Regions from separate parts of the Mesorhizobium sp. LSHC412B00 genome, predicted to be linked through region 1. Evidence: riboswitches for the same ligand, from Rfam matches in the RefSeq annotation. Region 1 holds a riboswitch; the other holds the start of a gene.
What was found. Region 1 has a riboswitch for thiamine pyrophosphate ahead of X757_RS135735 (YkoF family thiamine/hydroxymethylpyrimidine-binding protein). Riboswitches for the same ligand answer to the same signal wherever they lie in the genome.
Positions count from the first base shown of each region.

Region 2: linked by a shared signal. The riboswitch ahead of thiB (thiamine ABC transporter substrate binding subunit) and the one ahead of X757_RS135735 (YkoF family thiamine/hydroxymethylpyrimidine-binding protein) in region 1 are both predicted to bind thiamine pyrophosphate.

Region 1 covers NZ_AYWB01000035.1:1,834-5,228, reverse strand. The annotation lists gene X757_RS135720 (DUF2934 domain-containing protein) at 75-314, shown strand; gene X757_RS135725 (hypothetical protein) at 474-725, opposite strand; partial or broken gene X757_RS135730 (GSU2403 family nucleotidyltransferase fold protein) at 991-1,380, opposite strand; TPP riboswitch at 1,591-1,703, shown strand; gene X757_RS135735 (YkoF family thiamine/hydroxymethylpyrimidine-binding protein) at 1,694-2,302, shown strand; gene X757_RS135740 (ABC transporter permease) at 2,558-3,395, shown strand, end outside.
Region 2 covers NZ_AYWB01000021.1:74,005-77,399, reverse strand. The annotation lists gene X757_RS139130 (ABC-F family ATP-binding cassette domain-containing protein) at 1-374, opposite strand, end outside; gene X757_RS139135 (thiamine diphosphokinase) at 376-1,035, opposite strand; TPP riboswitch at 1,198-1,312, shown strand; gene thiB (thiamine ABC transporter substrate binding subunit) at 1,356-2,363, shown strand; gene thiP (thiamine/thiamine pyrophosphate ABC transporter permease) at 2,584-3,395, shown strand, end outside.

The DNA of each region.
Region 1 (3,395 bases):
ACGCCGGCCGAATTTTCGGCTAATGTTTTCGTGGAATCTGGACCAACCGACCGGACCCAACCACGGAGGCTTAAGTGACGGACGACAAACAGGACCGCATTCGCCAGCGCGCGCACGAGATCTGGGAAAAGGCCGGCCGGCCTGAAGGCGCGCATCAGGAACACTGGGAGCAGGCCACGGCTGAAGTCGATGGCGCGGTCGCCAAGCCAAAAAAGGCGGCGAAGAAAGCTGACGCCAAGCCCGCCAAGGCAGCCGCCAAGCCAAAGGCAGCGAAGCCTGCCGCCGCAAAGTCCGGCAAAGCCAAATCGAAATAAGGCCAAGTCGAAATAAGACCAGTCGAAATAAAGCAAGGCCGGAATTCGCTGGCCGGGCCATCCTTGGCGCCCGCCGTTCAGGCGCGCCCGAGCCTCTCAACCTGACGAATTGCGCCTGCGACGGGCAGCGCAATTCCTTGTGTTTGGCGACAGGCGCCCTCATGCCTCCCAGGCATAACTCGACAGCGCAAAGCGAATGCCGGCAGCTGTCATGGCCAGTTCGCATTCGGTGATCTGGCGCAGGTGGCGCAGATAGCGCGTCACGGTCTGTGGCAGCCAGCCGGCGCAGGCCTCTACATAGGCGCGGCTGTGAACAAGGGTGCCGGTCGACAGCCTCTCGTCCTTCTCGGCAACGACTTTCAGATATTGGCGGATGAAGCGGATGTCGTCGGCGATGTCCTGGCTGGCCATTCGCCAGGCCCCGGCGAGGCGTTGGCACTGATCGAATGACAAGGGCAACAAAGGGGGCGGCAATAAAGGCGGCGGCAACAAAGGCGGCGGCAACGACGGGGGTGACAGCAAAGGCCGAGAGAGATCGGCGAAGGCAACATGGTTCGCTGTGCTCAAGGACATTCCTCTCTGCGAAAAGAGATATCGTACTTTATGTACGAATAAGCGTCAAGCCAATTTCGTACGGTTGGGACGATGGAAATGAATATAGCAGCGGTCGCTTCAGCTAATCCCGCATCGTGAATCCTTCAGGAGTCGCACCAATTTCGCGGAGGGATTTCCCCAGGATGGTGTGACTGTTTTCCCTCGTGGCGGCGTCGAACAGGTTCAAGCCGCCCCGGATCGTCTCGCGCCAGTTTTCGCCCTTGTCCCACGCTTCCATGAAGGCGAAGGCAAGGTCGTCCTGGCGACGCGTGGCTTCGAGCGCTTGGGTCAGCAGGCGCGCTTGATGGAGATCCTTCTCCCGCTTGGCGCCAGCGCTCGGCCCGCGTCGCGAGGCGACGATCAGCTTGTGGATGGCGTAGCGCTGGGGCGAGGGGACCAGCACAGGCAAGCCCGAGCGATGCAGGAGCACAGTCCGGATGGGGTCGCGGATAAGGAAATCCAGAAACCGTAAGGGCTGCGCGGAGTCTCTGCCGTTTTCTTATAATTACGTTTATCAGCTTGAATTTCAACGCAGTTATAAGAAGTTCGTGGAAACGTTATAACGCAACGAACTGACGAGTCGTCTGTTAACGCCCGGGCGCCCGGCACGTCTGGCCCAAAACACTTTCCCGCAGTGCCTCAACAAACGGCTTCCCCAATGCCGCGAACGGTGCTTTAACCCGCCCATCCACAGGGGTGCTCCGTATCGTCGGGGCTGAGATGAGGGCGGCAAGCCTTCGGACCCTAAAGCTGATCTGGATAATACCAGCGGAGCGAGGCGGGCGATGTTTTCAGGCGCACAGATTTCCCTTTATCCCATGACCGACGATTTCGTCGGCGTCATCCTCGGCGCGCTCGGCGCGCTCGATCCCTGGCGCGACCGGCTGCGGATCGAAACCGATGACATCTCGACCCTTATGGTCGGGCCGCCCGAGGTGCTGTTTCCCGCCATGCGCGACCTGTTCGTCGCGGCGGCCAAAAGCGGCAAGCACTGCGTGCTTTCGGCGGCGGTCTCGCGCGGCTGTCCGGGCGAGCCCGACGATCCGATCTGCCGCTCCGACGAGACCGGCGGCCCCGCCATTCCGCTGGACGAGCGCAAGATCGCCGCGATCCGCGCTGTCCAGGCCACGCCGTCGACCGGCCAGCCGGTGGCGGCGCAGTTCTCGCTCTACGTTATGGGCACGGGCGACCATATGGACGAGATCTACGGCTGCATCGATTTCCTGAAACAGTCCGGCGTCTTTGAGCGCTCAAAGAACTTCTGCACCAAATTGCGTGGCGATGCCGGTGCGGTGTTTGCCACGCTCAACGAGGCCTTCTGCCGCTTCGGCCCCGGCGCCGGCCACGTCACCCTCGACATCACGATCTCGGCGAACAGCCCGAGCGCCGTCTGAGCCGCGGCTCAAGCGTCGTTCCTTGAGGATATTGCCGTGGCTGGTTTATCTGACCCATTGCGTGGAGGAGATGCCTCTGACCCCTCAGCACAGAGAGGAGGGGAGCCATTGGCGATTGGCGAAGACCGCGATGCCCACGAATCTCCCCCCTCGAGCAGGAGATGGCCGGCAGGCCAGAGGGGGTCCCAGCGCGTGGAGCGCCGACGTCCTTTTCGCATCGGCAAGGCGTGGGCGCTCTATGCGAGACGACGCCCTCTGTCGCCTTCGGCGACATCTCCCCCTCGAGGGGGGAGATTAGCCGCAGCCATCGCCAAGACCATCCCCGCCGCCTGCGCCTCCGCCCTGCTCCTCGCGGCGTGGGAGCTCTACGCCCGCTATGGTGGCGCTGCGCCCACCATGCTGCCGGCGCCGTCGCGCGTGCTGCAGCAGGCCTGGGAGCATCGCGCTGCCCTTGCCGACAACACGCTGCCCACCATCCGCGCCACATCAGCCGGCTTCGCCTGCTCGTTGGTCGCTACCTTCGTGCTTTCGGCGCTGGTCGATTTCTTGGCCCCGCTGCGCCGCGCGCTGTTTCCGCTGCTGATTGTCAGCCAGACCTTGCCGCTGGTCGCGATTGCGCCGCTCATCGTACTGTGGTTCGGCTTCGGGCTGATGCCAAAAATCTTGCTTGTGGCGCTCGTTACCTTCTTCCCGATGATGGTGGCGCTGGTCGAGGGTTTTGCCGCGACCAGCAAGGCGATTTCGCAGATGCTCGCCACCATGGGGGCAGGGCGCTGGCGCATCTTCTGGCTGGCGCGCCTGCCTTCGGCGCTGCCCTATTTCTTCGCCGGGCTGCGCATCTCCATCACCTACGCCGTCGTCGGCGCGATCTTCGCCGAATATGCGGGGGCGGCGAAGGGGCTGGGCATCTACATGCTCAATGCCAAGAACAACTTTCGGCCCGATCTGGTGCTCGCCGCGGTCGCCGTCAGCGCCGCGCTCACGCTTGTCTTGTTCGCCATTGCGGTGCTCGTCCAGCGCTTCGCCATGCCTTGGGAGAATGCAGGGAGCGAAAGCCGCGACGGCAAGGTTGAAGCTGCAGAAGAGAACCGTC
Region 2 (3,395 bases), on a different contig from region 1:
GCCTCGCCGCCGGAGAGATCGTTGGGGTTCTCGGTGCCGGCGAGGCCGAGATGCTCCATCAGATATGTGGCGCGGTAGGGATCGTCGGCAGGCCCAAGCCCAGCCTCGACATAGGCACGCACATTGGCAAAGCCGTCCATGTCGGGCATTTGCGGGAGATAGCGCACCGTTGCCGAAGGCTGGCGGAAGACCTCGCCGTCTTGCGGCTCGATCAGACCAGCAGCAATCTTCAGGAGCGTCGACTTGCCGGAGCCGTTGCGGCCGACGAGCGCGATCTTGTCACCGGCGGACGCCGTCAGTTCGGCGCCATCGAGCAGCGGCGTGCCGCCAAAGGTCAGTCTTATCCCGTCGAGGTTGAGAAGGGGCGGGGCCATGTCAGCTTTCAGGCAAGGGGTAGGGGTGGGCGAGCAGCAGCGCGCGGCCATGGCCGAGCGCGATTTCGAGGCCGCCCCCGGTCGTGTTGGACTTGACCTCGTTCGAGATGGTCAGCGACGAGCCGAACACGACCTCGACATGGTCGAGCGGCCACTTCGCGCCGGACACGGTGAGGCCCGAAAGATCGGAAAAGCCGAGCACCGAAAACAGCGTTCCGTCGGCATAGTCGAAGCCGGCCTTGCCAGGCAGCAGAGGGGCGCCTTCCTGCGCTCCGCTGGTCAACAGCAATTTTGTGCCGGCCTCGGCCAGCCGCAGGCTGAGCGCCAGATGGAGGAAGGCGTGGTCGGCGCGCTTGCCGCCGAAAGCGCCGGCCAGCACCAGGCTGGTGGCGCCGCGTTCCAATGCCGCCGCGATCGCCAGTTCGCCATCGGTCTTGTCCTTTTCGGGAGGAAACACCTCCCGCGGCACGGCGGCGAGATCGGCAGGCAGGTCCGCCGGCACGGAATCGAAATCGCCGACCCACAGCTCCGGCATCACGCCGAGCAGGCGGGCATGATCGATGCCGGCGTCGGCGGCGATGACGCGCGTGCCCGCGACCTGGCGGTCGAGCCGCGGCGTGCGGACGAGATCGCCGCCAAGCAGGATGGTGAATGTGCTCATATCCGCTGGCCCTTACCAGCCCCGCCGACGAAACGGAAGGCTAAGCGGCACCGTCACTCTTTGTTGGAGCATGATCTTTTTCCGGAAACGGATTCCACTTTCCGGGATCATGCTCGGGCAAACTTCCGCTTGCGTGGCACCTTGGCCGGGCCTATGTGTCGAAACGCTCTAACGGGGTGCCGGACGCGATCTTCGCGGACCGGCTGAGAGGCAGTCTCGCCAACCCGCTGAACCTGATCCGGTTTGTACCGGCGGAGGGATTAGACGCTTCGGACAGCCCGACGCCTCAATTCCTTTCAACACGAATGAAGGAGGCGCCGATGCGCATTTTTTTGTCCCGTCTTGTCCCAGCGCTGGGGCTTGCTGTGTCGCTACTGGCAATCCCTGCGTCCGCGCAGGAAAAACTCACGATCTATACCTATGAGAGTTTCACTGCCGACTGGGGTCCGGGCCCCCAGGTGAAGAAGGAATTCGAGGCCGAGTGCGGCTGCAGCGTCGACTTCGTCTCGGTGGCCGACGGCGTCGCGCTGCTCAACCGCGTCAAGCTCGAAGGTGCCTCGACCAAGGCCGATATCGTGCTTGGTCTCGACACCAACCTCACCGCGGAAGCCAAGGCTTCCGGCCTGTTTGTCCGACATGGCGCGGTGGCTGAAAACAACGTGCCGGGCGGCTGGAGCGACGACACTTTCGTGCCCTATGATTATGGCTATTTCGCCGTCGTCTACGACACCGAGAAGCTGAAGAACCCACCGAAGAGCCTGAAGGAATTGGTCGAGGGCGATGCCGCCGACAAGATCGTCATCCAGGATCCGAGGACGTCGACGCCGGGCCTCGGCCTGCTGCTGTGGGTCAAGTCGGTCTATGGCGACAAGGCGCCGGAAGCCTGGGCGAAACTCAAGGGCAAAGTGCTGACGGTGACGCCGGGCTGGAGCGAGGCCTACGGCCTGTTCACCAAGGGCGAGGCGCCGATGGTGCTTTCCTATACGACGTCGCCGGCCTACCACATGGTGGCCGAGAACACCGGGCGCTTCCAGGCGGCGTCGTTCGAGGAGGGCGAGTATCTGCAGGTCGAGGTCGCCGGCATCACCACCACGGGCGCGAAGAGCCCGCTGGCGGCGAAGTTCCTGGCCTTCATGACCGGGCCGAAATTCCAGGATGTCATTCCGGAGACCAACTGGATGTTCCCGGCCGGGAAAACCGACAAGCCGCTCAATCCGGCTTTTGATAGGCTGGTCAAGCCGGCGAAGACCTTGCTGTTCAGCCCGGAAGAGGTCGCGGCAAATCGCAAGGCCTGGGTGGATGAATGGCTGGCGGTGATGAGCAAATAGCTTTGGCTGTATGATCGAAAGATGAGTGCCCTACGGCGCCCCCCTCTGTCCTGCCGGACATCTCCCCCACGAGGGGGGAGATTGGCTATCGTCGGCGATTTCGCCAGTCGCCAAGGTTGCAGGAATAAGCGGGGCGCGGAAATAGCTGATCTCCCCCCTTGTGGGGGAGATGTCCGGCAGGACAGAGGGGGGCGCGAAGGAACGCGACGCCCGGTAAAGAGTGCAACGCTCTGACCCCCGCATCACGGCCGGCATTGTCGCGCTTGCGGCAATCGCGCTGCTGATCGGTGGCGCCTTCGCCGGCCTTATCCGCGAAGGCGCGCACGACCTTTCCGGCGCCGCGTCCGCCTTTGACCTCTATCTCCTGCGCGTTGTCCGCTTCACGCTCTGGCAGGCTGCGCTCTCGATGCTGCTTTCCGTCGTACCGGCGCTGTTCGTCGCCCGCGCGCTGTCGCGGCATCCGCGCTTCTTCGGACGCGGCTTCATCCTGCAGCTGTTCACTGTGCCCCTTGCCTTGCCGGCGATTGTCGCAGCGCTGGGCATACTGGCGCTCTACGGCCGCGCCGGTTATCTCGCCGCGATCGGTGGCCAGAGCTGGCCCGACATCTATGGGCTGCCGGGCATCCTCGTCGCCCACGTCTTCTTCAACCTGCCGCTGGCCACCCGGCTGTTCCTCGAAGCGCTGGGCACGGTGCCGGCCGATCAATGGCGGCTGGCGAACCAGCTCGGCATGGGAGCGAGGCCAGCCTTCCGGCTGATCGAGTGGCCGGTGCTGCGCGCCGCGCTGCCGGGCGTCGCCGGGCTTGTCTTCATGCTTTGCATCACCTCCTTCACCATCGTCCTGATCCTCGGCGGCGGGCCGGCGGCGACGACGCTGGAAGTCGCCATCTATCAGGCACTGCGTTTCGACTTCGATCCGGCGCGAGCGGTGACGCTGACGGTGCTGCAGATCGCGCTGACTTTTGCCGTCATGCTGGCGCTGACGCGGCTTGGCGCCAATATGACCGGCGACGCCAATTTGCCTGTCGCGCC